Regions from separate parts of the Streptoverticillium reticulum genome, predicted to be linked through region 3. Evidence: riboswitches for the same ligand, from Rfam matches in the RefSeq annotation. Region 3 holds a riboswitch; each other region holds the start of a gene.

Region 1 (5,578 bases), 6.5 Mb from region 3:
CACGACGCCGCCGGGTGCGCGCCAGGACGAGACGGACGCGCACCGCGCCCGGCCGAACGTCTCCGGCGCACCCCTCGCACCGTCCGGAGCCCCGGGCAGCACCGGCCCGGGCCGGGATGGCACTGCGTCGCCGGACGGCGGCAGCACGCCGACCGGCGGGACCGGCAAGGCGGAGGCCGGAGGGAAGAAGGCCGACGGCAACAGCGGTGCGCCGGAGGCGGGGACCTCCGACGGCAAGGACAACGGCGGCGGGCGCGGGAGCGACTCCGGTGAGCCGCTGACCGCCGACGTCCAGCCCTACGACTTCGCCAACCGCTGCAGCATCATGTACGTCTCCGGACGGAAACCCGCAGAGGTGCCCGAACCGCCGAACGACAGGGACGCGCGTGCCTGGGTCACCGGGCTGCGGGCCGTGCCCGGCGGAAGCATGCACATCACCGTCGACGTGCAGGGCAAGAACGGCCAGGCCGTCGTGCTGCGGGCCCTGCACGTACGCGTCCTCAAGAGCACGGCGCCCCTGGCCTGGTCGGGGTATTCGATGGGCGACGGCTGCGGTGGCGGTCTCACCCCGGCCTTCTTCGACGTCGACCTCGACCGCGACCGGCCCACCGCCCGTCCCGCGGCGGGGGAGCAGGGCGACATCAAGATCCCGGCCACCGACTTCCCGTACAAGGTCTCCTCGACGGACCCGCAGCCGCTGGACATCGTCGCCCGCACCACCGGCCACGACGTGACCTGGGAACTGGAGCTGGAGTGGAGCAGCGGCGGCCGGTCCGGGACCTTGAAGATCGACGACCACGGGCAGCCGTTCCGCACGACCGCGGTCAAGGACCGGCCGCAGTACACCTGGCGGTTCGACCAGAAGGTGTGGGAGCCGCTGCCCGACTACGCACGGAGGTAGCCGACCTCTACCCCTGGGGGACCGGCCGGTAGGTGCACATGTGCACGCCCGTGCCGCTGGTGACCGAGGAGACCAGCTCGAAGGTGCGCAGCACCCCGTCGTCGGTGAAGATCCGCTTCCCGCCGCCGAGGAGCACCGGCGTGATCATGAGCCGCAGCTCGTCGACCAGGCCCTCGCCCAGGAGGGTGCGGACGAGCGTGGGGCTGCCCATGACCTGCAGGTCGCCGCCGTCGGCGGCGCGCAGTTCGCGGATGCGGGCCAGTGCCTGGTCGCCGGGGATGCGCGTGGTGTTGTTCCACGTCAGCTCGGCGTCCCCCAGGGTCCCGGTCACGACGTACTTCGGGAGGGAGTTCATCCGGTCGGCGAACGGATCGCCGGCCCGCTCCGGCCACGCCGCGGCCATCGTCTGCCACGTGCGGCGCCCGAACAGCAGTGCCTCGGTCCTGCCCAGGGCCTCGGAGATGGCCCCGCCCATCACCTCCGGGTCGAAGAACGGGTGCGACCAGCCGCCGTGGGCGAAGCCGCCGTCGGTGTCCTCCTCGGCTCCGCCGGGTGCCTGCACGACGCCGTCCAGGCTCATGAATTCACTGACCACGATGCGCACGGGATTTCACTCCTCGTTCTTCGAAACCGCAGGACGCGGCACGTGTTCGCGCCGCCGGGACGATCGTCGCACCGACCACTGACAACGCCGCGGTGCCAGGGCCTGTCCGGCGGATCTTCGCTCGTGGGTGCGGGTGTGCGCCCCGTAAGGGGCGCGGGGCTGTTGACATATGCGGCTCCGCCGCGTGGGCGCGACCGGCCACCGACGGCCTGCAGCCGACGCACCACCCCAGGGGTCCGGGGCGCAGCCCCGAGAACCTCGGCTGCGGGCGCGTCGTGGCCGGTCGCGCAGTTCCCCGCGCCCCTTACGGGGCGCTTCGGTGCCGGGCACAAGGAGAGCCCAAACGTGGTTCATGACACACGGACTTGCGTGACCGGCATGTGAACACCGCTGTTCAAGTACCGGATCCCCGCCCTAGGGTGGCGCGTGCAGCTGGTTCGCCCTGCTCGCCAGGCAGGCGCGTCGTAAGAGGGAACCCGGTGGGAATCCGGGACTGCCCCGCAGCGGTGAGCGGGAACGACCGCCGTCATACGCACTGGGCCCTGTGACGGGTCCGGGAAGCGACGGCCAGTAGGTGTCTGCCTTCGGCAGATGTGCCCGTGAGTCCGAAGACCTGCCCGTTGCCCGCGCGCGACCGATCGTGCGCGGAGATCTCGGTGACCTCGAGGGCGGGTCGGCGTATCCATCGAACGGGCGCTCCACGGCTGTGGCGTGGTCCGTCCGCCAACCCCTTCGCGTTCTCGCCGCGTTCCGAGATCCAGGATGCAGCTCGCGAAGGAGAGTTTTGTGACCAGCAAGTCCGCAGCCGCGGCAGCCCGCGCCACCGTGTACGGCTACCCCCGCCAAGGCCGCAACCGCGAACTGAAGAAGGCGATCGAGGGCTACTGGAAGGGCCGCGTCACCGCCGACGCCCTCCGGGAGACGGCCGCCGGACTGCGCCGCACCACCTGGCGGCAGCTCGCCGAGGCCGGCATCCACGAGGTGCCGACCGGCGACTTCTCGTACTACGACCACGTCCTGGACACCAGCGTCATGGTCGGTGCGATCCCCGCCCGGCACCGCGCGGCCGTCGAAGCCGACGCCCTGGACGGCTACTTCGCGATGGCCCGCGGCACCCAGGACGTGGCGCCGCTGGAGATGACCAAGTGGTTCGACACCAACTACCACTACCTGGTCCCGGAACTCGGCCCCGACACCGTCTTCACCACCGACTCCGCCAAGCAGCTCGCCGAGCTCGAGGAGGCCCTCGCCCTGGGCCTGGCCGCGCGCCCCGTCCTGGTCGGTCCCGTCACCTACCTCCTGCTCGCGAAGCCCGCGCCCGGCGTCGGGCCCGGCTTCGAACCGCTCACGCTCCTCGACCGGTTGCTGCCCGTCTACGCCGAAGTGCTGGCGGACCTCAGGGCCGCCGGCGCCGAGTGGGTGCAGCTCGACGAGCCCGCCCTGGTCCAGGACCGCACCCCGGCCGAGCTGAACGCCGCCGCCCGCGCCTACCGCGAACTGGGCGCCCTCACCGACCGGCCGAAGCTGCTGGTCGCCTCCTACTTCGACCGCCTCGGCGAGGCCCTGCCGGTCCTGGCCAAGGCTCCGGTCGAGGGCCTGGCCCTCGACTTCACCCGGTCCGCGGCCGCCAACCTCGACGACCTCGCGGCCGTCGGCGGTCTGCCCGGCAAACGCCTGGTCGCCGGCGTGGTCAACGGCCGCAACGTGTGGATCAACGACCTGGAGAAATCGCTGGCCACCCTCGGCACCCTCCTCGGCCTCGCAGGCCGCGTCGACGTCGCGGCCTCCTGCTCCCTGCTGCACGTCCCGCTCGACGCCACGGCCGAACGGGACATCGACCCGCAGATCGTCCGCTGGCTCGCCTTCGCCCGCCAGAAGACGGGCGAGATCGTCACGCTGGCCCGCGCACTGGAGCGCGGCACCGACTCCGTCGCGGCCGAACTCGCCGCCAATCGAGCGGATCTGGCCTCCCGGGCAGGATCCGCCATCACCCACGACCCTGCCGTGCGCGCCCGCAGTGCCGCCGTCACCGAGGCCGACACGCACCGCTCGCAGCGCTACGGCCTGCGCGCAGCGGCCCAACGCGACCGTCTCGGACTGCCGTTGCTGCCGACCACCACCATCGGCTCCTTCCCGCAGACCAGCGAGCTGCGCACCGCCCGCGCCGGCCTGCGCGCCGGACGCATCGGCACGGCCGCCTACGAGGAGCGCATCGAGGCCGAGATCCGCGAGGTCGTCGCCTTCCAGGAGGAGGCCGGCATCGACGTGCTCGTCCACGGCGAGCCCGAACGCAACGACATGGTCCAGTACTTCGCCGAACAGCTCACCGGCTACCTGGCCACGCAGCACGGCTGGGTCCAGTCCTACGGAACCCGCTACGTCCGCCCGCCGATCCTCGCCGGCGACATCTCCCGCCCCGAACCGATGACCGTCCGCTGGACCCGCTACGCCCAGTCGCTCACCGACCGGCCGGTCAAGGGCATGCTGACCGGACCCGTCACCATGCTCGCCTGGTCCTTCGTCCGCGACGACCAGCCGCTTGCCGAGACCGCCCGGCAGGTCGCCCTCGCGTTGCGCGACGAGGTGAACGACCTGGAGGCGGCGGGCGCTTCGGTGATCCAGGCCGACGAGCCCGCCCTGCGCGAGACCCTCCCGCTGCGCAGGGCCGACCGCGCGGCGTACCTCGTCTGGGCCACCGAGGCCTTCCGGCTCGCCACCAGCGGCATCCGGCCGGACACCCAGATCCACACGCACATGTGCTATGCGGAGTTCGGCGACATCCTGACGGCCATCGACGACCTCGACGCCGACGTCATCAGCCTGGAGGCCGCCCGCTCCCACATGCAGGTCGCCGGCGAGCTGGCCGCGGCCGGGTATCCGCGCGAAGTCGGCCCCGGCGTCTACGACATCCACTCGCCCCGCGTCCCCGGTGCCGCCGAGGCGGCGGACCTGCTGCGGAAGGGCCTGGCCGCGATCCCGGGCGAGCGTCTGTGGGTCAACCCCGACTGCGGTCTGAAGACCCGCGGCTGGACGGAGGTGCGGGCGTCTCTGGAGAACCTGGTGACGGCGGCCCGTGTGGTGCGCAAGGAGCTGGACGGCACGGTCTCCTGAACGGGAAAGGCCTGGACCGGCGGGCGGTGCCGGTCCAGGCCGTCAGCCGGCTTTGAGCAGCTTCACCGGACGCCGTGCACGGCCTGCGGGTCGGTGGGTGCGAGCGTGGTCCCGGCCGTCAACGAGGTAGGAGACGGGGTCACGTAGACCGGTGCCGGGTCGGGCTCGGGAGCGCAGGTCCTGGCGACGAAGCCCTTGCCGGAGGGGAGGCTGCCGTCGCGCAGGTAGGCGGTGAAGGCGTCGTCCAGGCAGGCGTTGCCGTGGAAGAGGATCTCGTGGAAGCTGCCGCCGTTCTGGACGACCAGCTTCGATCCGGGCAGTGCCTTGTGCATGGCCACGCCGCCTTCATACGGAGTGGCTGCGTCCTCCGTGGCCTGGAAGAGCAGGACGGGCGGCAGGCCCTTGCCGGTGATCTTCAGTCGGCCGGCCCGGTCGCCCTGGTAGGGCCAGAACATGCAGGCGGCGTTGTACCACATGTTGTTGTAGGTGTAGAAGGGTGCGACGGCGTCCACCTCGGCCTGGTCCTTCTTCCAGAACTCCCAGTCGCGCGGCCAGTTGTTCTCGGTGCACTGAACCGCGTTGTACGCCGGGAACGTGCCGTCGTCGGCGCCGGGTGCCGCGTAGCTGTTGTAGGCGATCGCCAGCGGGCGGGTGTCGTGCCGGGTGAGGTAGGCCGACAGCACGGTCGCCATCCGCGGCCAGCGCAGGAAGTTGTAGCCGCCGCCGTAGAAGGTGTCCTCGAACTCGGCGGGACCGATCCTGCCGGGGGCCGGGGCGGCGGCCACCGGGGCGGTGCGCAGCGCGTCCTCGACCTGGTAGTACTTCTGCTTCACCGTGGCGGCGTCGGTGCCCAGGTGGTAGACGGAGTCGGCCTTGGCGGTCCATGCCGCGAAGGCGTCGAACCGGCGCTGGTGTTCCTTGTCCTGCAGGATGTTGTGGTCGTACCAGCTGATGGTGGGGCC
Region 2 (5,578 bases), 1.7 Mb from region 3:
CCGCCGTCCAGGCGCGCGGCGGGCGTGCCACGGCCCGCGCCAGGTCCTTCAGGCGCCGCAGAGCCTCGCGGGGTGGTACGGGTGAGTCGGCCGAGAAGGCGAGGGAGAGCGCCGCCATCTCGTCCCGGTGCTCCTTGACGTACGCCTGCCAGTCGTGGATGGTCTCGCGTGCCGTCGACTCGACCTCCGGGACGGCGCCGGCCGATACCAGAGCGTCGCGGCTCGTCTCGTCGTACAGGATGTCCTTCGCGCGGCGCATCTCCAGCAGGCGGTTGCGGAGTTCGGGGTTCGAGGCCAACGGGCGTAGCGCCCGCTCGGTCACGTCCCGTACGGCCTGGTCGGGGTCGAGGCCGAGGCGTTCGGCGGCCTCGCGGGTCTTGGCCTGCTCGTCGATCGAAACGGCGTCGACCATCTTGTGCACGATGTGCTTCAGCGGTACGCCGCCGGTGAGCGTCTCGATCTCGGTGTGCTCCTCGTCGGTCATCTGGAGGTCGAGCTTGGCCAGACGCGAGGCCAGAGTCGAGACGTGGTTGTCCTCCGCGACACCCCGGGCGGTGAGGCGGAGGAGCTTCTCAAGGTTGAGGTCCTTCTCCGTGTGCTGCTCCAGTGGACCGGCGTCCACCTTCGGCTTCCGGGTCACGCCCACCGCGTCGACGATCACGAAGTGCGTCTTGGGACCGACGCCTGGGGTGACGCGCTCGAACTCGGTCAGCGAGAGGGTGCGGGCGCCACGGCCCTTCATCTGCTCGAAGTAGGCCCAGCTCTTGACGTCCCGAAGGAAGAGCAGGCATTCGAGGGGCTTGACGTCGGTGCCCGTGGCGATCATGTCCACGGTGACGGCGATGCGCAGCTGCGGCAGGTTGCGGAAGTCGGAGAGCCGTTCCGCAGGCTTCTTCGCCGCGTGCGTGATCTTCGCGCAGAAGTCGTTGCCCTTGCCGAAGACATCGCGAATGACCTCGACGATCTCCTCGGCGTGGTTGTCGTTCTTGGCGAAGACGAGCGTCTTAGGGACGTATATTTCGTCCCACAGCAGCTCGCCGGTCTCCTTGTCGCGCTTGGCGCGCTCGGGGAAGATCTCGGTGAACAGACGCTCGCGGAAGGTGCGGACGACAGTCCGTAGCTGGTCCTTGCTGATCACGCCGACGCCGACTTCCGTCGCTCCGTAGGAGACGTCCTCGTCGAAGTCCTCGTAGCGCTGACGGCGGGTGCGGCGGTCGCGGACCGGGATGGTGCCGCGCGCGATGACGCCGCCCTCACCGGTTATCCGGGTCAGAATCTCGTACACCTGGAAGTCGACGTTGACGCCGTCGGCGACCGCCTCCGGGTACGTGTACTCGCTGACTAGGTTCCCGTTGAAGTAGCCGAAGGTCTGCGCGACGGGTGTCGCGGTGAGGCCGACGACGGGCGCGTCGAAGTACTCCAGCACGGAACGCCACTTGCCGTAGATGGAGCGGTGGCACTCGTCCACGACGATCAGGTCGAACGACTCGGGCGGGATGCCGGGGTTGTAGCCGACGCGGATGTCGCCCGCCACGTCGTACGCGTACTCCTCCTCGCCGTCCTCGCCCTGCGTGGCGGGGACGGTCGCGCCCGTCAGCTCCATATAGAGGCGCTGCACCGTGGAGACGACGACCTTCGCGGAGGGGTTCATGCCCTCGGCGCCCAGGCGCTGCACGTTGAACAGGTCGGCGAAGGTGCGGTTCGTGTCGGGCGTCGTGAAGTTCTCGAACTCGTTCTGCGCCTGGGCGCCCAGATTGTTCCGGTCCACCAGGAACAGGACCCGCTCGGCCTGCGCGTACTTGAGCATCCGGTACGAGAACGTGACAGCCGTGTACGTCTTGCCGGCGCCCGTCGCCATCTGTACGAGGGAGCGGGACTGACCCGTGCCCTGCTGGCCCTTGCCCAGCGCCACAGACTGCTCCACGCCGCGCACCGCCTTGATCTGGGCGGGGCGCAGGGGGCGCTCGTCTAGGTCGGGCATGCGCAGGCGCAGTCGGGCGCGGTAGGAGGGTGCCTGAGGGTCCTGTTCGGCCTGGCGGATCCAGCGGGACAGGGTGCGGGGCTGGTGGAAGGAGAAGATCCGCCTGCTGCGCGAGTCGGGGTCAAGGGTGTTGCGGAACCGGGTCTCGCCACCGTCCGACACGTAGCGGAACGGCAGCGGGGTGCGCCAGGCGATCAGACGTTGCTGCGCCTCGGTGGGGTGGTCGGCGTACCGGTCGGCCTGAGCCTCGGCGGCCGTCAGGTCGGCGCCCTCCCGCTTGGCCTCGATCACCCCAACCAGCTTCCGCTCCACGTACAGGGCGTAGTCGGCGCGGCCTGTGGCGGTGGTCGTCTCGCGGACGGCGACACCGCTGCCGCGCCGGTCCCCCTGGACGTACAGGTTGAGGTTGCCGCCCGCGTCCTGGACGCTCCAGCCCGCGTCGATGAGCATCTCGTCGAGACGGGTACGCACCTGCGCCTCGGTGAGGGGCTCGCGGGCCGCTTGCTCGGCGTTCTCCAGGAGACGGGCACGCTCGGCCACCGCCTCGGAGGCGGCGCTGGGGTTGGTGACCTGCTCGCGCAACAGCCGGGCGTCGGCCGCGGACTGAGCCTGCTGGAGCGCCGCGAGCTGATCGTGCATGGCGGCAACCTGGCGGGCGAGCTCCTCGCGCACCGTCGCTGCGTCGGCGAGTTCCCGCTCCGCCGTGAGGCGGGCGGCCTGTTCTGCCTGTGCCTGGGACGCCTGACCCTCGTAAGTGAGACGAGCCTCCTCCAGCGCGCGCCGGGTCTCCTCCACCTGTGCGCGCAGGGCAGTGTTCTGCGCGGCCGGTGTGCGTGCCGGATCCGGTGGAACGAACGTGTGCTGTTCGCGGGACCCGGTGATCAGTCGGTGGTACCAGACGCCGAGCCGGTGACAGGTCCGCAGGGCTCGGAAGGCATCGTCCGGGGCGTCATAGTCGTCGTGGTTGGCCTTGTTGCCGAGAACGCGGACCTCGTGGAACGCGGGTCCCACGTTGCCGTGCAGATAGCCTTCCCTATCGAGGGCTGCCAGGCGCTCGACCTGCTTGCTCCCGGCGAACTGGACACGACCCCGGCGCACCAGATCGGAAGCGAGTGCCTCACCGAACTGCCGGGACTTGATCAACGAGGTGTTCGGGTCGGTGAAGACATTGGCCTCGGCGCCCGAGCCATAAGCGACGAGCAGCGGCAGATGGTCGTACAGGAAACCGAAGTTACGTGAGGTGCGGGCAAGTTCGGCGAGTCTCGGGTCCGGCGTCTGTGCCGCGCCACCTGCGCTCATCAGAGGGGTACCGCTCTTCCTGGGGTGCTGTACGACGTGGAGTGCTCAGGTTGTCCGGGTGCGGAGAAGGGATCATCGAGCTTAGTGCCGGGGGTGCGTCGGCGCCAGGAGTTTCATGTTGCTGGAGACCGCAGCAGAGGCCGCACCCGAGATGCAGGCGGAGGGTGACTCGGCTCCGTGAAGCCGCGTACGACCCGCAGTGCAGGGAAGTCGGTGTGAATCCGGCACGGTCCCCTCACGGCGACTGGGGAGCGCGCCGTCGAGCAGGACGCCACTGACGAGCTGGACGCCGGGAACGTGGACGGCGCGCGCTGATCCGGGAGTCAGGATACCGGCCGCGGGATGTTCCGTGTTGTCCACGAGGGTGGGGCTGACGCGCATGGCACCGGTGTGTACCCACGACCGTGGCGAACCCACCCTCTGACAGGATTTTGACCATACGCGATCTCGCGCCCCCGGCATGCGTACGCCACCCGCGTACGTATGCCGGGGGCGGCGCACCATCCCCGGATCCCTCCTGAGAGAGCAAGCAGCCATGGTCCGCGAGCATGAACGGGCCTCCGTGCGCGAGTTGACTCACTTCTTCGGCGGCAAGCACACCCCGGGAACCTCAGGGGCGCACGGCGAGGTGTACGGTCCCAACACCGGCGAGGTCCAGGCCCTGGTGTCCCGCGAGTTGTACCGAGATGGAGCGGTCATCGCCAACGCCGCCAACGCGCAACTCGATTGGGGCTAGTGAACCCCGCAGCACCGTGCCCGGGTCCTGATGCGGTCCCTTCAGTTCGCCGAGCGGGAGAAGGACGGGCTGGCCCGCTTGTTGTCCGCCGAGCAGGGCAAGGTGATCGCCGACGCGCACGGCGATGTCCAGTGAGGACTGGAGGTAGTGGAGTTCGCGGCGGGTATCCTTCACCTCCGCAAGGGATAGTTCACTGACAACGCCGACACCAGCATCGCCGCCCACTCGCTGCGCGCCCCGGCCGGACTCTCGGCCTGCAGGCGTTCTGGGCTTTTCCGGTTTTTGGCAACACATCTGACGGAACATGTGCAAATTCTTGGCCGTGAATGCACCGTGCTGGACAGGTGCTGGATGCGCCCGCGTTTCTGCAGATAAAAGGCTTATTGTCGAGTTCCGCTTCAACGTCTGACGGCCGCAGCGCCTTCGGGGCCGGACCTTCGGGACGCTGTTGGTCTATTCGGTCTCTCGCGTGACGTCGGTCCTCATAACCCGGTTGTGGTCGTGGGGACCGACGTTTTTGCGCACGGGGGGGGTGGGTGTCGATGTCGATGCAGCCGAAGGGTCCGGGGGAGATTCCGGCAGAGACGGTGCGGGTGGCTCGCGCCGCGTTCCCGAAGGGGAGCCTGGCAATCCGGGTGCGGGACGAGCTCGGGGTGCTGTTCCGTGACGAGGACTTCGCGGATCTGTTTGCTGTGCGTGGCCGGCCTGCCTGGTCTCCCGCCAGGCTGGCTCTGGTGTCGGTGCTGCAGTTCGTTGAGGGGCTGACCGACCGCCAGGCCGCGGAGGCGGTTCGGGCGCGGATCGACTACAAGTACGCGCTCGGGCTTCAACTCGACGATCCAGGCTTCGATTTCTCGGTGCTGTCGGAGTTCCGGGACCGGCTGGCCGCCTCGGACGGCGGGCGTCGGGTGCTGGATGGTGTGCTGGCCGCGGCCCGGGAGAAGGGGCTGCTCAAGAGCGCGGGCCGGGCCCGGACGGACTCCTCGCACGTGCTGTCGTCGGCACGTGACCTGCGTCGGCTGGAACTGGTGGCGGAGACGTTGCGGGCGGCGCTGAACGCTCTTGCGCAGACCGCTGGCGACTGGCTGGTGCAGGTCGCGGGGCCGGACTGGTTCCGCCACTACGCCACGCGGGCCGAGGACTCCCGGTTTCCCAAAGCCAGCGCGAAGCGAGACGAAGTGGGAGCCCGAATCGGCCGGGACGGCATGCACCTGCTCCAGGCGGTCCGCGCCGCCGATGCCCCGGCGGGACTGCACGAGCTTCAGGAAGTAGAGGCCCTGCGCCGAGTGTGGGTGCAGGAGTTCTCGGTGGTGGAGGGGGAGGTGAGGTGCAGGGACCCAAAAGACCGGCCGCCGGGCGCGATGCGCCTGGTCACCCCCTATGACCTGGACGCTCGGGTCGGTGTCAAGCGGGACACCAAGTGGGACGGGTACAAAGTCCATCTCACCGAGACCTGTGGTGAGGACGTGCCGAACCTGGTCACCAACGTGGCGACCACCGTGGCCACGGTCGCGGACAGCATGATGAACGACGAGATCCACACGTCCCTCGCGGCCAGAAAT
Region 3 (5,578 bases):
CCCAGCGCTGTTCGACCTTGCCGAAACGCCAGTACGCGAGCGCGATCGCCCACACGACCACGAACAGGCCCACGATGACGAACCCGACGTTGTCGAGGTCGAGTCCCGAGATCCAGCCCGTGACCGCGTCGTTCAGGTCGAGCTTCTCGTGCAGGACGCCGACGAGTTCGATGGTGCCGATGAGGAAGGCGACCGCGATCGACAGTCCGGTGATGGTGAGGTTGTAGTAGACCTTGCGAACGGGGTTGGAGAACGCCCACTGGTAGGCGAAGTTCATGAACGTGCCGTCGAGCGTGTCGAACAGGCTCATGCCGGCTGCGAACAGCAGCGGCAGGCACAGGATCGCGTACCAGGGCAGGCCGGCGGCCGCGCCGCTGCCCGCCATCACCATCAGGGTGACCTCGGTGGCGGTGTCGAAGCCGAGGCCGAAGAGGAAGCCCAGCGGGTACATCTGGCCGGGGCGGGTGATGGAGCGCGTGAAGCGGCCGAGGATGCGGTTCATGAAGCCGCGCGAGTCCAGCTGCTGCTCCAGCTCGGCCTCGTCGTAGCGGCCCTCGCGCATGGCGCGGAAGATGCGCAGGATGCCCGCGAGGGCGACGAGGTTGAGGGCGGCGATGAGGTAGAGGAAGCCGCCGGAGACGGTGGTGCCGACGACGCCGAGCGTCTGGTGGGTGGCGGAGTTCTCGTTCATCAGCGTCCCGGCCAGGTGCGTGCCGCCGCTGACCAGGGCGGCCAGCGCGACGACCACGCTGGAGTGCCCGAGCGCGAACCAGAACCCGACCGAGACCGGACGCTTGCCGTCCGCCATCAGCTTGCGGGTGGTGTTGTCGATGGCGGCTATGTGGTCGGCGTCGAAGGCGTGCCGCATGCCGAGGGTGTAGGCGGTGATGCCGAGCCCGACGCCGTAGACCTTGGAGTCCACCGTGTAGTGCCGGGGGACGACGAGCAGGAAGAGCACGCCGAAGGCGGCGACGTGCAGGGCGGCTATGACGGCCAGCAGACCGGCGGTGCGCACGGTGTCCTGGCGGCGCCATTGGAAGGACGGCTGCGTACTAGTGGGGACTTCTGTGGTTCCGGTGGGCAGAGTCATCTGCGGGTCACGCTCCAGCACCTCGTGGATCAGTTCGTGAGATGCCGTGGCCGGTCTCCTGGCTTACGGGTACGCGCGCGCCCGCCCCTGCCTTCCCGGCCGCCGGATGCGGCCAGTGGCACCGCGCGCCCTGCGGGGCGTGCGGAAGGAGGCGGAAGCTCCCCGATCACAGTGGCGAGGGCCGCTCCGGAATGGGGCCACTAGGGCCTGTCCGATGGGTCAGTGCGGGCCCCGCGGCGTCTGGCGCTGGGGGCACCTCCCAGCGGTAGCTGGGGGAGCATCGCAAGGCGGAGCATCACCCGCGTACTGGGCGTACTCGGGTGATGCGACAACGCAGCGAGGTGCCGTGCCAGGCGCCGCGGGGCCCGTGCTGACCCATCGGACGGGCCCTAGGGCCCGCCACCGGTCTTCCCGAACACCACGGCCGGGCCACCTTAGCGCCCTGACCTCAGGCGGTGGCAAAGATGTGGCAATTGCCATGCCCATGCAGCGGAACGGGTACCGACACTTCTGTGCGGATGTCCGCATGTGATGGACGGTCATGCAGGCCGGTGCTACGAGTGCAGCAGTGCGCGACGAGAGAGGGCTGATCGCCATGGCAGCAGAAAACCCAGCAGCAGACCCAGCAGCAGACAGAGATCGCAGTCCCGACCACAGGCCCACCGGGCAGGACGTCGGCTTCGAGCGCCGCATCGGGCTGTTCCAGGCGACGGCCATCAACATGAGCCAGATGTGCGGGATAGGCCCCTTCGTCACCATTCCGCTCATGGTCACGGCCTTCGGCGGGCCGCAGGCCGTCATCGGCTTCGTCGCGGGCGCCGTGCTGGCCCTCGCGGACGGGCTGATCTGGGCCGAGCTGGGGGCCTCGCTGCCGGGCGCGGGCGGCAGTTACGTGTATCTGCGGCAGGCCTACCAGTACCGCACCGGCAAGCTGATGCCGTTCCTGTTCGTCTGGACGGCGATGCTCTTCATCCCGCTCGCGATGGCCACGGGCGTCATCGGCTTCGTGCAGTACCTCGCCTACCTGTGGCCCGGGATGACGCAGACCCAAGGGGACGTCACCGGGCTGGTGTTCATCGCGGTGGTCGTCGCGCTGCTGTGGCGGCGGGTGGAGAACATCGCGCGGATCACCGCCGTGCTGTGGGGCGTGATGCTCGCCTCCATCATCCTCGTCATCATCGCGGCCTTCACCCACTTCAGCGCCCATCTCGCCTTCACCTATCCCGCCCACGCCTTCGAGGTGACGTCCAATCAGTTCTGGCTGGGCTTCGCCGCGGGTCTGACGATCGGCATCTACGACTACGGCGGCTACAACACGGCCGCGTACATGGGCGCCGAGATCAAGAATCCCGGACGCACCCTGCCGCGCGCCATCGTCTGGTCCATCTTCGGCATCATGACGGTCTATCTGCTGCTGCAGATCGGCACCCTCGGGGTCGTCGACTGGAAGGAGATGCTGGACCCGAACTCCACGGCCGGCTCCTCGGTGGCCTCGGCGGTGCTGGAACGGACGTGGGGCAAGCACGCCGCGGACGTCGTCACCGTGCTGATCCTCGTCACGGCCTTCGCCTCGGTCTTCACCGGGCTGCTCGGCGGCTCCCGGGTGCCCTACGACGCCGCGCGGGAGAAGGTCTTCTTCCGCCCCTTCGGCGTCCTGCACCCGCGGCACCGCTTCCCGGTGCTGCCGCTGGTGACGATGGGGGTCATCGGCGCGATCGGCTTCCTGATCGGGCGTCACACCGACCTCAACACGCTGATCCAGCTGCTGACCACCGTCATGGTGATCGTGCAGGCGCTGTCCCAGGTCCTGGCAGCCACCGTGCTGCGCCGCCGCCAGCCGGGCCTGCGGCGGCCGTACCGGATGTGGCTCTACCCGCTGCCCAGCGTGGTCGCGGCGGTGGGCTGGATCGTCATCTACGGCTACGCGGACCGCAGTTCCCCGGGGCGGCACCCCATCGAGTGGTCGCTGGTGTGGGTCGCGGCGGGCTGTGTGGCCTTCGTGCTGTGGGCGGCGTACGAGAAGGTGTGGCCGTTCGGACCGCGGGAGATCAGCGAGGAGTACCTGGACCCCGCCCCCGCGGACACGGCTCCGGGAGCGGGCGGCGACCCCGAGGACGACCCCGGCAGCACGGAGCCCGCACCCGCCTGACGGCGGGCCGGCCCCCGTGGCCGCCCGCCTTGATCACCTTTGTCCGGCCCGACACCGGCTTCGTGGCCGAACGGTGATAAAACGGCACCCATGCCCGTGACCTCCGCTCCCTCCGCCAAACCCCCTGCCACGCCGCGCCGGCTGCTGTGGCACCACCTGATATTCGGGCTCTGGTATCGGCCCGTCGACGTGCTCGACGAAGCCCGGGACCGGAGCGTCTGGGGGGCGGCCATGTTCCTCAGCCTGCTGTGCGGAGCGCTGGGGACGCTGGGCAAGGACTCCTTCTGGGTCCAGTGGGGCGTGAGCCCCGTCCTCGCCCTGGAGGCCATGGCCATCGCCGCCGGGGTGACGCTGGTGGCCACCCTGTTCCTCGGCGCCGTCACCCACGCCATAGCCCGACGGCTGGGCGGCAACGGCCGGTTCGCGCCGACCACCGGCCTGTTCGCCGTCGTCTTCTGGGCGACGGACCTGCCGCGGCTGTTCCTCAACACCTGGCTGCCGGCGGACTCCGTGCCGGTGCAGGCGGCCGCTTCCGTCACCGCGGCCTTCGGCTGCGTGATCGCCACCCTGCTGATCCGCGGTCAGCACCACCTGCCGACGCACAAGGCCGTGGCCTCGGTGGCGATCCAGATGGTGGCGGCGGTGGCCCTGCTCAAGTTCCCCCCGGGAAGCGGCTGACGGGCCGGCCGGCGGACGACCGGTGCGCGAAGGCCCGCCCGGTGCGACGGGGGATGCACACCGGGCGGGCTCGAGAACAGTTCTACCTCATCAAGGATGGGCTATGCACCAAAAACCTGTTCGCTTTGTCGGTTACCGGCGGGCGGGGAGCGAAATCAGGCCACGTGCCCGGACGGTCGGACGACGCCTCGACTGCCCCCTCTGAACGTCGAGTTCCGGATCCTCGAAGCGCTCCGGCAGGGCCGCCGACGCCGTCTCACCGGCCGGAACGGTCACTCCACCGATCTCGACACCCTCCATCGGGAAGCGGTGGATGACCGGCGCCACGGGCCCTTCCCGGCGGCCGAACGCCTCAACCGGCGCTCCGAGACCGTCCGGATTCGATCGCAGCTCCCGGAGCGGTTCCGGGGCCGTCCGCCCCTGGGTGGCCGGCCGCGCAGTTCCCCGCGCCCCTTCTCAGGGGCGCGGGGTCTGCGGCGCAGGCGGCCTTGACCCCCGTCCAGGGCCGCCTCGTCCAGGGCAGCGCCGTCAGGGACGGCGCGCCGCGCTGATCTCCCGCAGTTCGGCGAGCACGGAGTCCACCAGCGGGTCGTGGTAGACGTCCGCGACGCGGGCCAGGTGCTCGTGCTCCTCGGCCGGGTCGGCGCTGACGGTCACCACCACGCTCTCCGCGTGGGGCGCCGCGACGTGCCCGGTGACCTGGTTGGCCAGGCCGCGGCGGAGCGCCGCCGCCTCCACCACCGCGGCGAGCCGGTGCTCGTCCAGCCCGGCGGCCTGCGCCTGACGCCGGGCCACGTCGAGCGTCACGGGCTCGACATGGCGCCGGATGCCGCGCTGGATGTCCCGGATCTCCGCCATGCGCCGGTTGGCGCGCCACTCCAGATCGGCGAACGGCCAGCGGCCCGACCAGCGGGACTCCTCGATGGTGACCTCGGGGGCATGGGCGGTGACCTCCTCCCACAGCGGCTGCAGTCGGCGCAGCCGGCGCCAGGCGGCCGCCCGCGGGCCGACGGCCGGCAGCGAGAAGCCCAGCAGGACCAGCAGCGCGGCGACCGAAGCGCTCATCGGGGCAACGCCGTTGGAGAGCCAGTACGCCTCGTGCCCGGCCCAGCTGAGCACGAAGCCGGTGAGCTTGCACAGGCAGTACAGCAGGCCCAGCCAGCAGCCGACGGCCAGCGTCCGCAGCCCCTTGGAGAGCCAGGAGCGGCCGATGCGGCGGGCGTAGCGCGGGCAGAGCCAGCCGAGCCCGGCGAGGCTCGTCCCGAAGATGGCCAGGTACAGCACCAGGAAGGCGACCACGCCGGGGGCGTTCGCGTAGGCGGTGCTGAAGTCGCGCGGGTGCTCCACGTCGTCGGGGCGTCCGACCACAAAGCACACAATGGCAGCTGCCCAGGTCACCGCGACGACGCCCACGGCGAACCGGGACCGGGCGGCGGCGCGGGCGTGGAATCCGTCGTCGCCGCGGCTGGTCCAGCGCAGCAGCAGCACGGTGGCACCGGAGGCGAACAGCACGACGGCCGAGTAGAGGAACACCATGGCCAGGTTGGCCACGCCGGTCAGCCGGTCGAAGGCGCGGTAGACGCTGGGCGCCGAGAACAGGAAGACGATGGGCACGCCCGCGGTCATCAGCGCGGTCAGCCCCAGGTCGACGTTGCCGCGGT
Region 4 (5,578 bases), 1.5 Mb from region 3:
ACGCGGTCGTCAGCGGCCAGGACATGAAGGGCAACCCGATCCGCGTCGAGGGCACCGGCTACTTCGCCCGCTGCCTCCAGCACGAGACGGACCACCTGTACGGGCGCCTGTACATCGACCGCCTGTCGAAGCGGGAGCGGCGCGACGCGCTGCGGCAGATGGAGGAGGGCACGCCGCGGTACCCGGTCGTCGCGAACGACTAGTCGTCGTAACAGAAGGCCCGTACGGAGGGATTCCGTACGGGCCTTCGTTCGTCTGCAGGGTGCTTTAGAACTCGTCGTCGAAGGAGACCGTGCCCTCGACCGCCACCTGGTACGCGGAGGCGCGGCGCTCGAAGAAGTTGGTCAGCTCCTGGACGTTCTGCAGCTCCATGAAGGAGAACGGGTTCTGCGAGCCGTAGACCGCCGGGAAGCCGAGGCGCTGCAGGCGCTGGTCGGCGACGCACTGGAGGTACTCGCGCATCGACTCGGTGTTCATGCCCGGCAGGCCCTCGCCGCACAGGTCCCGGCCGAACTGCAGCTCGGCCTCGACGGCCTCCTTGAGCATGTCGGTGACCTGCTGCTGGAGTTCGTCGTCGAAGAGGTCGGGCTCCTCCTGGCGCACGGTGTCGACGACCTCGAACGCGAAGTTCATGTGCATCGTCTCGTCGCGGAACACCCAGTTGGTGCCGGTCGCCAGGCCGTGCAGCAGGCCGCGGCTGCGGAACCAGTAGACGTACGCGAACGCGCCGTAGAAGAACAGGCCCTCGATGCACGCGGCGAAGCAGATCAGGTTGAGCAGGAAGCGGCGGCGGTCGGCCTTCGTCTCCAGCTTCTCGATCTTCTCGACCGAGTCCATCCACTTGAAGCAGAACTGTGCCTTCTCGCGGATGGACGGGATGTTCTCCACCGCGGCGAACGCGGCAGTGCGGTCCTCCGGGTCGGGCAGGTAGGTGTCGAGCAGCGTCAAGTAGAACTGGACGTGCACGGCTTCCTCGAAGAGCTGCCGCGACAGGTAGAGCCGCGCCTCCGGGGAGTTGATGTGCTTGTACAGCGTCAGCACGAGGTTGTTCGCGACGATCGAGTCACCGGTCGCGAAAAATGCGACCAGGCGGCCGATCATGTGCTGCTCGCCCGGCGAGAGCTTGGCGAGGTCGGCGACGTCGGAGTGGAGATCGACCTCCTCGACGGTCCAGGTGTTCTTGATCGCGTCGCGGTAGCGGTCGTAGAAGTCCGGGTACCGCATGGGACGCAGGGTCAGCTCGAAGCCCGGGTCGAGCAGGTTCTTGGAACGTTCGGCGGACATTACTGGCAGGCCTCGCAGGACTCGGGGTTTTCGAGGGAGCAGGCGATGGCGTCCGCGTCGGGCGCGGCCTGCTGCACCGGAATGGTGGCGGCGGCGGCCGAATTGCCGGACGCCGCGCGGGCGATGCGGGTCGCGGGGCGCGAACGCAGGTAGTACGTCGTCTTGATGCCCTGCTTCCAGGCGTACGCGTACATCGAGCTGAGCTTGCCGATGGTGGGCGAGGCCATGAAGAGGTTCAGCGACTGGCTCTGGTCCAGGTACGGCGTGCGGGCCGCGGCCATGTCGATCAGGGAGCGCTGCGGGATCTCCCAGGCGGTGCGGTACAGGTCGCGCACCTCCTGCGGGATCCACTTCAGGTCCTGGATCGAGCCGTTGGCGTCGGTCATCGCGTCGCGCGTGGTGGCGTCCCACACGCCGAGCTGCTTCAGGTCCTCCACCAGGTAGGTGTTGACCTGGAGGAACTCACCGCTGAGGGTCTCGCGCTTGAAGAGGTTGGAGACCTGCGGCTCGATGCACTCGTACACGCCGGCGATCGAGGCGATCGTGGCGGTCGGGGCGATGGCGAGCAGCAGCGAGTTGCGCATGCCGGTCTTCGCGATCCGGGCGCGCAGGGCGTCCCAGCGCTCCGGCCAGGTGGCCGTGGCGTCCGCGTAGTGGTCGGGGTGCAGCACGCCGCGGGCGGTGCGGGTGGCCTCCCAGGCCGGGTGCGGGCCGTGCCGCTCGGCGAGGTCGGCCGAGGACTCGTACGCCGCCAGCATGATCCGCTCGGAGATCCGGGTGGACAGCGCCTTCGCCTCGGGCGAGTCGAAGGCCAGCCGCAGCCGGAAGAAGACGTCCTGCAGGCCCATCAGGCCCAGACCGACCGGCCGCCAGCGGGAGTTGGAGGAGCCCGCCTGTTCGGTCGGGTAGAAGTTGATGTCCACGACGCGGTCGAGGAAGGTGACGGCCGTGCGGACCGTGCGGTCCAGCTTCTCCCAGTCCATCTCGCCGTCGGCACCCAGGTGCGCGGCGAGGTTGACCGAACCGAGGTTGCAGACGGCCGTCTCGCCGTCGTTGGTGACCTCGAGGATCTCGGTGCAGAGGTTGGAGGAGTGGACGACCGCGCCCGGCTCGGCGGTCTGGTTGGCGGTGCGGTTGGAGGCGTCCTTGAACGTCATCCAGCCGTTGCCGGTCTGCGCGAGGGTGCGCATCATGCGGGCGTAGAGGACGCGGGCCGGGATCTGCTTGACGGCCTTGCCCTGGGCCTCGTACGCACGGTACGCGGCGTCGAACTCGTCGCCCCACAGGTCGACCAGGTCGGGGGTGTCCGCCGGGGAGAACAGCGACCAGTCGGCGTCCGCCTCGACGCGGCGCATGAACTCGTCCGGAATCCAGTGCGCGATGTTGAGGTTGTGGGTGCGGCGGGCCTCTTCGCCCGTGTTGTCGCGGAGCTCCAGGAACTCCTCGATGTCCGCGTGCCAGGTCTCCAGGTAGACGCAGGCCGCGCCCTTGCGCCGGCCGCCCTGGTTGACCGCGGCGACGGAGGCGTCGAGGGTGCGCAGGAACGGCACGATGCCGTTGGAGTGCCCGTTGGTGCCGCGGATCAGAGAACCGCGGGAGCGGATGCGGGAGTAGGAGAGCCCGATGCCGCCCGCGTGCTTCGACAGCCGCGCGACCTGGTGGTAGCGGTCGTAGATCGAGTCCAGCTCGTCCAGCGGCGAGTCCAGCAGGTAGCAGGACGACATCTGCGGGTGGCGCGTGCCGGAGTTGAAGAGCGTGGGGGAGGACGGCAGGTACGAGAGCGTGCTGGTGAGCCGGTAGAGCTCGGCGACGTCCTCCAGGGCCCGGACGGAGTGGTCCTCGGCCAGGCCGCAGGCGACGCGCAGCAGGAAGTGCTGCGGGGTCTCGATCACGTTGCGGGTGATCGGGTGCCGGAGCAGGTAGCGGCTGTGGAGCGTCCGCAGGCCGAAGTACCCGAACCGGTCGTCGGCGCCGTCGGCGAGGGCGCCGTCCACGAGCGCGTCGAGCCGCGCGGCGTGCTCGGCGACGAACGCGGCGGTGCCGTCGGCGATCAGGCCCTCACGGTGCCCGACGGCGACGGAGGCGGAGAAGGAGACCGCGCCCTGCCCGGCCGCCTCCTCCCGGATGGCGAGCGTGAGCAGCCGCGCCGCGAGCCGCGAGTACTCCGGCTCCTCGGCGATCAGCCCGGCGGCGGCCTCGGTGGCCAGGGACCGCAGCTCGGCCTCGTCCGACCCGGGGTGCCGGCCGCGCAGCGCGGCGGCGGCGACCTTGCCGGGGTCGGTGGCGGGCAGATCGGCGGTGAGATCGGTCAGGGTGCGCAGCAGCGCGGTCCCGGGGCCGCCGGTCTCCTCCGCAGTGGCTGCTGAGACCGGATCGGCGGGCGCGATGGTCACGTGTGGCTCTCCCTCGCTCGGCTGGTCGGCTGGGGCCGCTCGGGAGGCACTCGACGGAACGCGTACCGGCACACTTCTTCGGGGCATGCCGGACAGCGCCCATCGGCCCAACCCGCGGGGCCCGGACGTGTTCGTCACCCATGCCAAGCCCTGGGGCGGCTCGGACGTGGGCGCGCTGGCGGCAGGTCCTCGGACTTGTGGAGCGCATATGCGCATACATTCACCGTTGCGGGACAGTTCCGGATTTCCACCGGATTCCCCTGCGGCGACAGCGAGGACGAGCATACATCTAGTGCCGGGGGTCGGGAGCGCCCCCACATGTTGTGTCGGGGCGTCGTCGGATGGTTGCGGAATGTGCTAACGGGTGGGGGTGTGCGGGGGGTTGGGGGGTGGGCCGCGGGGGCGCGGTGAGGGGGCTTCAGGGGCTCTTCACGGGCCTGGAAACCGCCCCGGGCGGGGGTTGGCTGCCCTAGGATCGAACGGCTCGGACAGCCACGTCGGGCCCGGCGGACGGCCGGGCCGACCGCCCGTCAGGAGAAGCGGCATGAGCGCACAGCAGACCCCCGTGATCACCACGACCTTCCGCGGCGAGACGGTCACGGTCCGGGCCACCATCCGTGACGTACGCGACTTCCTGCCCGAGCATCGGAGAGAGGCCTTCACCGAGGCCGTGGAGACGACGCCCGTCGCCGACCTCATGACTCTCTTCATGGACTGGGTGTGGGAGGCGACCGGCGACGATCCGCGCGTCGCCGAGGCCTGTGCCCGGGCCCGTGCGGGTGACCGCTCCGCCGCGATCGACCACGAGGCCTACCTCGACAGCCGCAGCGACAGCCACGGTGTCCAGGGGGCAGCGTGAGCAGGCGTTTCGCTCTGCTCTACAGCGACGATGTCTCCCGCACCCTCGACAACCCTCCTGAAGAACAATGCGGACGCCTTCCAGCGGATCGCGGCCGCACTGCGGACGTTCGCCGACAATCCGTATGTACCGGGAGCGCCTCGCGTCAACGAGGACGGGTTGGCTGAACTCCGGCAACCAGGGCTGTTCAGGGCGGCCTGCCATGTGGCTGGAACACCGGAGCGAGGCGGCGTGGTGACCACGGTGCGGCTCTTGGCCCTGGCCTGACCTCTGCACCGCTGCGGGCGGACGGGAGAGGTCCGGACAGTCAGCCGTCGTGGCCGAGGTCGCGATCGTCCTGCTTCCGCTTCGCGGCCTGCGCGTAGAGCAGGGCATCGATCACTTTGCGGGCCGTGGCCAGGGGAACGGTCCCCAGGTACACGTGCGGCTCGCCGGACAGGGAGGCGCGCCCGGCCAGTTGGGGCCAGGAATCCGGGTCGCCGATCCTGATGCCCATGTGCGCCAGCACGCGCCCGAGCATGAAGGCGACGTCGTCGGCACGGCGTTTGCCCGCCATGAAGGCGTCGGCTTGGCGTGCGGCTGATTCGGTTTCCGGGGTCATGGGCACATCGTGAATGCCGCGACCGAAGTGGTTCTAGACGGTTTCCTGCTCGCGCAAAAAGTTGTCCCGGATACGTGCGATGAGGGTCCGTGCATCGTCGCCCGAAACGGCGACCTCTCCGAAGCCGGTGAACTTCCTTACATAGAGCTCGATGTCTCTGGGGTCGGTGACGACCAGTTCTGCGTGAACAGTCTCGACGGTCACCAGTCGCTCGTCCTTGATGGAGAAGGAGTGTGCCGGGAAGTCGTTCTGCTCTGCCGAAAGCGGCACGACGCGAATGTCGGAATTCGGCAGACGGGATACCGAAATAAGTCGGTCCAGCTGGCCCACCATGACCAATGGTGCAACGATTCGCCAGCGCAGCACGGGCTCGGTGATGATGAACCGGAACGACTTGGACGTGTCATAAAGGACGCTCTGGCGTGCCAGACGTGCTCCGAC

The links. Region 3 has a riboswitch for cobalamin ahead of ACMATS_RS06950 (HoxN/HupN/NixA family nickel/cobalt transporter). Riboswitches for the same ligand answer to the same signal wherever they lie in the genome.
Region 1: linked by a shared signal. The riboswitch ahead of metE (5-methyltetrahydropteroyltriglutamate--homocysteine S-methyltransferase) and the one ahead of ACMATS_RS06950 (HoxN/HupN/NixA family nickel/cobalt transporter) in region 3 are both predicted to bind cobalamin.
Region 2: linked by a shared signal. The riboswitch ahead of ACMATS_RS14085 (aldehyde dehydrogenase family protein) and the one ahead of ACMATS_RS06950 (HoxN/HupN/NixA family nickel/cobalt transporter) in region 3 are both predicted to bind cobalamin.
Region 4: linked by a shared signal. The riboswitch ahead of ACMATS_RS13270 (ribonucleoside-diphosphate reductase subunit alpha) and the one ahead of ACMATS_RS06950 (HoxN/HupN/NixA family nickel/cobalt transporter) in region 3 are both predicted to bind cobalamin.

What each region holds. Positions count from the first base shown of each region.
Region 1 is NZ_CP179755.1:7,976,463-7,982,040, forward strand. Features, by position in the region: gene ACMATS_RS36345 (helix-turn-helix domain-containing protein) at 1-901, shown strand, start outside; gene ACMATS_RS36350 (dihydrofolate reductase family protein) at 909-1,505, opposite strand; cobalamin riboswitch at 1,958-2,123, shown strand; gene metE (5-methyltetrahydropteroyltriglutamate--homocysteine S-methyltransferase) at 2,292-4,616, shown strand; gene ACMATS_RS36360 (alpha/beta hydrolase) at 4,679-5,578, opposite strand, start outside.
Region 2 is NZ_CP179755.1:3,153,185-3,158,762, reverse strand. Features, by position in the region: gene ACMATS_RS14090 (DEAD/DEAH box helicase family protein) at 1-3,280, opposite strand, end outside; cobalamin riboswitch at 3,485-3,613, shown strand; partial or broken gene ACMATS_RS14085 (aldehyde dehydrogenase family protein) at 3,816-4,271, shown strand; gene ACMATS_RS14080 (IS1182 family transposase) at 4,559-5,578, shown strand, end outside.
Region 3 is NZ_CP179755.1:1,483,436-1,489,013, forward strand. Features, by position in the region: gene ACMATS_RS06950 (HoxN/HupN/NixA family nickel/cobalt transporter) at 1-1,090, opposite strand, end outside; cobalamin riboswitch at 1,145-1,293, opposite strand; gene ACMATS_RS06955 (APC family permease) at 1,686-3,239, shown strand; gene ACMATS_RS06960 (YIP1 family protein) at 3,330-3,917, shown strand; gene ACMATS_RS06965 (MAB_1171c family putative transporter) at 4,446-5,578, opposite strand, start outside.
Region 4 is NZ_CP179755.1:2,975,098-2,980,675, reverse strand. Features, by position in the region: gene def (peptide deformylase) at 1-203, shown strand, start outside; gene ACMATS_RS13275 (ribonucleotide-diphosphate reductase subunit beta) at 268-1,284, opposite strand; gene ACMATS_RS13270 (ribonucleoside-diphosphate reductase subunit alpha) at 1,284-3,677, opposite strand; cobalamin riboswitch at 3,840-3,975, opposite strand; gene ACMATS_RS13265 (hypothetical protein) at 4,222-4,536, shown strand; gene ACMATS_RS13260 (hypothetical protein) at 4,844-5,137, opposite strand; gene ACMATS_RS13255 (helix-turn-helix domain-containing protein) at 5,171-5,578, opposite strand, start outside.